Regions from separate parts of the Peptococcus simiae genome, predicted to be linked through region 1. Evidence: predicted binding sites of a transcription regulator. Region 1 holds the regulator's gene; the other holds the start of a gene.
What was found. The regulator HrcA, encoded in region 1, represses chaperone genes, less so after heat shock. The targets are predictions, from matches to a motif close to TGTTAGCACTCNNNNNNNNNGAGTGCTAACA.
Positions count from the first base shown of each region.

Region 2: a site for HrcA is predicted at 2,353-2,383, ahead of ACKQTC_RS07460 (co-chaperone GroES). Genes of this name have one in related genera too.

Region 1 is NZ_JBJUVG010000004.1:126,872-130,284, reverse strand. Features, by position in the region: gene dnaK (molecular chaperone DnaK) at 1-513, opposite strand, end outside; gene grpE (nucleotide exchange factor GrpE) at 567-1,142, opposite strand; gene hrcA (heat-inducible transcriptional repressor HrcA) at 1,160-2,278, opposite strand; gene ACKQTC_RS04475 (hypothetical protein) at 2,436-2,822, opposite strand; gene hemW (radical SAM family heme chaperone HemW) at 2,909-3,413, opposite strand, start outside.
Region 2 is NZ_JBJUVG010000011.1:26,920-30,332, forward strand. Features, by position in the region: gene asnB (asparagine synthase (glutamine-hydrolyzing)) at 1-225, opposite strand, end outside; gene groL (chaperonin GroEL) at 364-1,989, opposite strand; gene ACKQTC_RS07460 (co-chaperone GroES) at 2,034-2,321, opposite strand; gene ACKQTC_RS07465 (5-formyltetrahydrofolate cyclo-ligase) at 2,509-3,084, shown strand; gene ACKQTC_RS07470 (PWWP domain-containing protein) at 3,137-3,413, opposite strand, start outside.

The DNA of each region.
Region 1 (3,413 bases):
TAAGTCAAAGACCAGGATTTTTTGGTCTTCAGACTCTTTATCGACACCATAAGCCAAGGCCGCTGCAGTCGGTTCGTTGATGATCCGCAGGACTTCCAGGCCGGCAATCTTACCGGCGTCTTTGGTGGCTTGCCGCTGGCTGTCAGAGAAGTAAGCCGGGACGGTAATAACGGCCTGGCTGACCGGTTCGCCAAGGTAGGCTTCTGCATCGCTTTTCAGCTTTTGCAGGATCATAGCGGAGATTTCCTGAGGGGTGTATTCCTTGTCTCCCATGTGGGCCTTGTAGTCGGTCCCCATGTGCCGCTTGATTGAAGCAACGGTGTTGTGAGGGTTGGTGATGGCTTGGCGCTTGGCCACTTGGCCAACCAGGCGTTCCCCGCTATTATTTAAACCAACAACAGACGGGGTCGTCCGGTTCCCTTCCGTATTAGGGATAACAACGGCCTCGCCGCCTTCCATAACTGCAACGCAAGAGTTGGTGGTCCCTAAGTCAATGCCTATAACTTTTCCCATATTATTTCCTCCTGAATATTTAATCCTAAATCGATTTTATATATAGTGGATGGTTAACTATTCCCGCTAACCCGACAGACGGTGGGGCGCAGTACCTTATCTTTAAATTGATACCCGGCGCGCAATTCGTCAATGATGGTATTGGCCGGTGCGTCGGCGTTTTCATCGACCATAATGGCCTCATGGTAAACCGGGTCGTAGCTTTCGCCCAAACCGGCAATCCGGGACAGGCCGGCCCCTTCCAGGACCGCCATCAGCTGGCGCTGGATTTGCTCCAGACCGGTCATAAGGTTTTTATGGCTGTCGTCATCAGAGCTGGGCGCTGTTTGAAGGGCCATGTCAAAGGCGTCTAATACCGGCAGGATTTCCTTAATGAGACTTTCATTGGCATACTGGTAAATGTCCGCTTTTTCCCGCTGGGTCCGGCGTTTGTAGTTATCAAAGTCGGCCAGCAGGCGGATGTACCTGTTTTCCAATTCCGGATTGCCGGTGCCCCCGGGGTTCTCTTCTTCCCCTTGGCTGGATTCAGCAGTGGCTTCCGCCACATCCTCAGCCTTTTCGGCCGTCGCTTCTGCAGGGGCTTCTGTCTCAGGCGAAATGGTTTCTTTTTCAGATGCGTGGTCGCGCAATGCGCTTCACTCCTTTTCTATTGTCTAATCTCGCGCAGTTGCCAAGCAAAGGAATGCAAGAGGGGGGCCAGATCCGTTTGGTGGTCTGGTACCAGCATGGCCTTGTCTCGGTAAATCTCTTCAATGGCCTGGGCGGTCGTTTGTAAGAGACGGGCGCAAGCAAGATAGTTCATTCGTTTTGGTCCTAAAAGGCCCAGGTGGCCTCTTTGCCGGCCAATGTGATAAGCTACACTCACAAGGGCGCAGTCCGCTAAGAGGGGGCTCGGCAGTTCTCGGCCCAGGCGGACCATAGGATCCTTACCGGATACATCGGCTAGCAGGTCCGATACAGTCCGGTCTTCCTCCAGGGCCGATAGGATCCGGCGCAGCTTGTCCGGCTCCTGGAATTCCGGCTGATCTAAAATCTTTAGGGCCCCAGCAACATAAACGACTCGACGGCCGTCATGGGAAATGGCTTCGCCGAGCAAGTCGACAATTTGGCGGATGAAATGGGCCAATTCACCATCCTGCTGCTGCAAAAATTCAGCCAGGGGCCGCCGCCAGTAATGCAGGGGCAGGCCGCGCAGGTAGTGGTTCAAGAGCCCCTCGGCAATGAGCATCTCTTTTTCACCGATGCTCAAGGGCATATCTACCAGGTCACTGCTGACTTGCTCATCATCGGTGACCATGACCATCAGGGCCCGGCCGGGCGCCAGGAAGATGAGGTTTAACCGGGCCAGGACCGGCTGTTCCTCGGCTGCCAGGGCCGGGAGGTAGAGCATGGCCGGAAGGCCTGCTGTCTTGGCCAGCCAGTCCACAAGAGCCAGCCGGGTAACATCATCGTTGACCCGGCCGGAGCCCAACCAGGCCTTGACCCCAAAGGGGTCGGCCGACCGGTCTTCAGCCAAGCGGACCGGCAAGAGCCGGTTGATATAATAGCTAAAGCCTTCGTCCGTTGGTACCCGACCGGCAGAGGTATGAGGCGCTATGACCAGGCCTGCCTCTTCCAAGTCAGACAAGTCATTGCGGATGGTTGCCGCACTGACGCCGAGGTCTTCTTTTTTGGACAGCGTGCGTGAGCCCACCGGTTCACCGCTGGCCACATAGTCATTAATGAGGTGTTCCAGGATGCGTTCCTGGCGATCGGTAATGCCCACGTCATGCCTCCTTTTTTCTACTTTGAGGTTTTGTTAGCACTCAATCTAATCGAGTGCTAATCACATATTCAATTTATCACCTTTCACCCCTCTTGTCAAGCAATTGCCCCCTTTTTGCCAACAAAAAAACCGTTCCCCACAAAGGGAAACGGTTTTTTCATTGGCCCCGGAAGACCCAGTGGAGAGCCACTGCCATATTCAGGGCCGATAAGGGAATGAGCCCGCCGCTATGGAGCATGCAGCGCAGGACATCCGTCGATATACCGAAGTCTACAAAAATCGCACTGAGCAGGACCAGAATATCCAGGCCAAGGGTCAAAAGGGTCCCCAGTCGCCAGCCCCCGAAGGAAAAGCGGACCGCTAAGACGCCAACAGCTATAGCCGCTAGCACAAAAACCAGGGCCAACAAAAGATGATTATGGATATAGGCCACCCCGGTGGCCGGCAGGTCAAAAAGCCGGGTCACCGCATGGTAGTAGCCAACAAGGGCTATGACTGCCAAAAGCACCAGGACCTGGTAAAACTTAAGCCGACTCTCTCCCATTTCAAAGCCTCCTCTACGGCAAAGATCTTTTGATATGGCAAATCATCCCACTATTGAACCCCCTTGTCAAGAGCAAGGAAGCCCCTTTATAAAAATAAAATGGCAAGTTCATTATTTAAGAGGAGCCCTTCAAGGCTGGGCTTGAAGGCGTCTTCAGTCAGGATAGCCAGTCCCTGGGCGCAGGCCGCCTCAATGGCCGCAGCATAATCAAGGCGAAAGTGGGCCCCGTAACGGGCATCAAAGCCGGGAATCCACAGGCCCGCCGGCTGCCGCAAGGCCAGGATGACTTGCTCGCTCATCAGGTCCTCCCGGGACCAGACCTCATCTTCGACCAAGGGCAGGCGGCCCGCTGCCAGGCTGGACCGATAGAGGGCCGGGTCGCCGGTCAGCCGGGTAAAGCGACCGCCTACCTGACCGGAGGCGCCTAGGCCGCAGCCCAGCCAGTCGCCCAGGGACCAGTAAAGCTGGTTATGCCAGCAGGCCGCTCCCTCTTGGGCATAGTTGGAAATCTCATACTGCCGGTAGCCGGCCGCTGCCAGGGCCTCCCGCTGCCACAAAAAACTGGCCCGGGCCAGGTCGTCATCCGGGTCC
Region 2 (3,413 bases), on a different contig from region 1:
ATTGAAAATCAAGGCTAAGGTCTTATCTTTATTGAAAAGAGGCTGGTCCGCCTCATTACTTAAGTCAATGATGCTCAACCGCCGAAAACCCAGGACGATTTGGTCGGTGATAAAGGTGCCGTCGCTATCCGGCCCCCGATGGACCATCGCGTCACACATATCCTTAATGACCGCCTCATGGTCTATTTCCTTATTTCCCGGCATGTAGCCGACAATACCGCACATAAGTAGCCTCCTCTAGCTTGACTGTACCTTTTTACACTTCTTGTTATTATACTGGAATGAGAAGCCCGGCTCAAGCTTTTGCCCCGGTAAATAAAAAAACGGACGTAGGTCTACGTCCGTTTAAAAGTCTTTTGAAGCTTACATCATACCCATGCCGGGGGCGCCTGCACCGGCACCGGCCATCGGGTCTTCGGTTTTGACATCTGCCACCAGGCTTTCAGTGGTCAGAATCATAGAAGCGATGGACACTGCATTTTGCAGGGCACTGCGGGTGACCTTAGCCGGGTCAATGATCCCAGCCTCAATCATGTCTTCGTAGCGGTCAGCGAGGGCATTGTAGCCAATCCCCTGGTCTTTTTCTTTGACAGCTGCAACGACAACAGACCCTTCCATCCCGGCATTTTCAGCGATTTGGCGAACCGGGGCTTCCAGGGCGTTTTTAATCAGAGCCACACCGGTCATTGCGTCTGCTTCGTCCAGTTGGAGGTCATCCAGGGCAGCCATCGCAGAAATGTAGGACGTACCGCCGCCGGCGACAATCCCTTCTTCCACTGCAGCCCGGGTTGCGGAAAGGGCATCCTCGATCCGGAGTTTCTTTTCAGCCAGTTCCGTTTCGGTGGCAGCCCCAACTTGGATCACTGCTACCCCGCCGGCCAGTTTAGCCAAGCGTTCTTGCAGTTTTTCCCGGTCAAAGTCAGAGCTGGTTTCCTCTAATTGGACACGGATTTGAGCCACCCGGCCGTCAATGCCTTCCTTGCTCCCCTTACCTTCAACAATGGTGGTGTTGTCCTTGGTAACGGTGATTTGGCGGGCAGAACCGAGCATGTCTACCGTTGCATCTTCCAGTTTGTAGCCTAATTCTTCGGTGACTACAGTGGCCCCGGTTAAGACGGCGATATCCTGGAGCATTTCTTTACGACGGTCACCAAAGCCCGGGGCTTTAACGGCAACACAGTTAAAGGTCCCACGGAGTTTATTTAAAATCATGGTAGTGAGGGCTTCGCCTTCCACATCTTCAGCGATGAGCAGGAGGGCCTTGCCGGTTTTCACCACTTGTTCCAGGACAGGTAAAATTTCCTGAACGCTACTGATTTTCTTATCTGTAATTAAGATATAGGGGTCTTCTAAAGAAGCGACCATTTTTTCCGTATCGGAAACCATGTAGGGAGAGATATAACCCCGGTCGAACTGCATCCCTTCAACGACATCTAAAGAGGTGCCGAAGGTCTGGGAGTCTTCAACGGTGATGACCCCATCATTGCCGACCACTTCCATAGCGTCAGCGATGAGTTTACCGGTTTCTTCGTCCCCGGAAGAAATAGCTGCCACTTGAGCGATGGCTTCCTTGTTTTTAATGGGGCTGGATACCTTTTCAATGGCTTCTACAGCCTTGGCTGCAGCAGCCGTCATCCCCTTGCGAAGAATAATAGGGTTGGCACCGGCGGCAATATTTTTGAGGCCTTCACGAACCATTGCCTGTGCCAGTACCGTAGCTGTGGTGGTCCCGTCACCGGCGACATCGTTGGTTTTAATGGATACTTCTTTTAAGAGCTGGGCGCCCATGTTTTCGAAGGCGTCTTCCAGTTCGATTTCCCGGGCGATGGAAACCCCGTCATTGGTAATTAGAGGGGTGCCATAGGGTTTGGATAAAACAACGTTACGGCCTTTAGGCCCAAGGGTTACACTCACTGCGTCAGCAACTGCATTCACCCCTTTTTCCAGGGCTGCACGTGCTTCTGCACCAAAACGAATTTCTTTTGCCATCTATATTAGCCTCCTAGTAAAACGAAAACGTCTATAACCTTTAATTAGCCGAGAACGACTAAGATATCTTTTTCTGCGATGATGACGACTTCTTCGTCATCCAGTTTCACTTCGGTACCACCGAATTTGCCATAGACGACCTTATCGCCGGGTTTTACTTCCAAAGGTACGCGTTCACCTTTTTCATTCAACACCCCACTACCTACGGCAATGATTTCCCCTTGGTGGGGTTTTTCTTGGGCGGACCCGGGCAGAACGATCCCGCTCTGGGTTTTTTCCTCAACTTTTAAGGGTTTAATAACGACTTTGTCGCCTAACGGTTTAATGTTCATTAAATGGCCTCCTTATTGACTTTCCTGTTTGTGTTAGCACTCAATCTATTCGAGTGCTAACACCATACCTATATAATAGCAGATTCAGAAAAAAATGCAAGCCTTTTTGCCCAATCCCCTGATAATTTACGGAACTTGCAATCACCGGCTGCATTCGCTATAATCTTGTCGACAAAGGAGGGGTCTTATGACTGCACAAGATTATCGCGATCAAATGACCAAGGCCCGCAAGGCGCTCTCTCAGGAAGAAAGAGACTTAGCCGGCAAGGCCTTCGCTGCCCGTTTATCGGCCATGCCCGAATGGCTCCGGGCTGATACCGTGGCCTTATTCTTATCTTTCGGCAGTGAACTGAAAACTCAGGACTTAATCGAAACCGCCTTCGCAGAAGGCAAACGGGTACTACTGCCCATCTGCCAAAAAAACTACCAGATGATTTTCTCTGTCTACCGGCCAAGTACGCCGCTCATTACAACCGGTCTAGGTCTGGAAGAAATTGCCCCCGAGGCTATTGAAGAGGTCCCTATAGAAGAAATTGATTTCTGCCTGGTACCGGGCCTGGTCTTTGATGAGACCGGCGGCCGGATTGGCTATGGGGCCGGTTTTTATGACCGCTTCCTCCCCCGCTTAAAAGAGGGGACCCCTATTATCGGCGCCGGCTATGACTGCCAGGTCGTCAAGGGTGAAAAGATTCCCCAGCAGGATACCGATATCCCCCTATCCATTATCGTTACAGAAAAGGCCACTTACCATACCCAGGCATAAGAAAAAGACAGGTCACATCCAAAAGGGATGTGACCTGTCTTTTTAGGTGAGCCTAACCGGTCAAGAGGGGTGACAGGGTGGTAATCAAGCCAATCAGGCCAACCCCAACCATCAAGCCACCGGTAATCCGACCGGTGGTTTTCTTCTCTTCCCGGGTGTATTTTAAAGAATAGAGCATCAGGGCACCAGCCACCAGCGAACAGACATAGGCTAAAATGGTACCGGCCTGATAGGGCAGGAAGCCCATCCGGTCAAAGGTCGGGGCGCCCAGCATGAGGATTAAGGCGGCGGTTAAAAGACCCAGGGCAACCCCATTGAACCGTAACCGC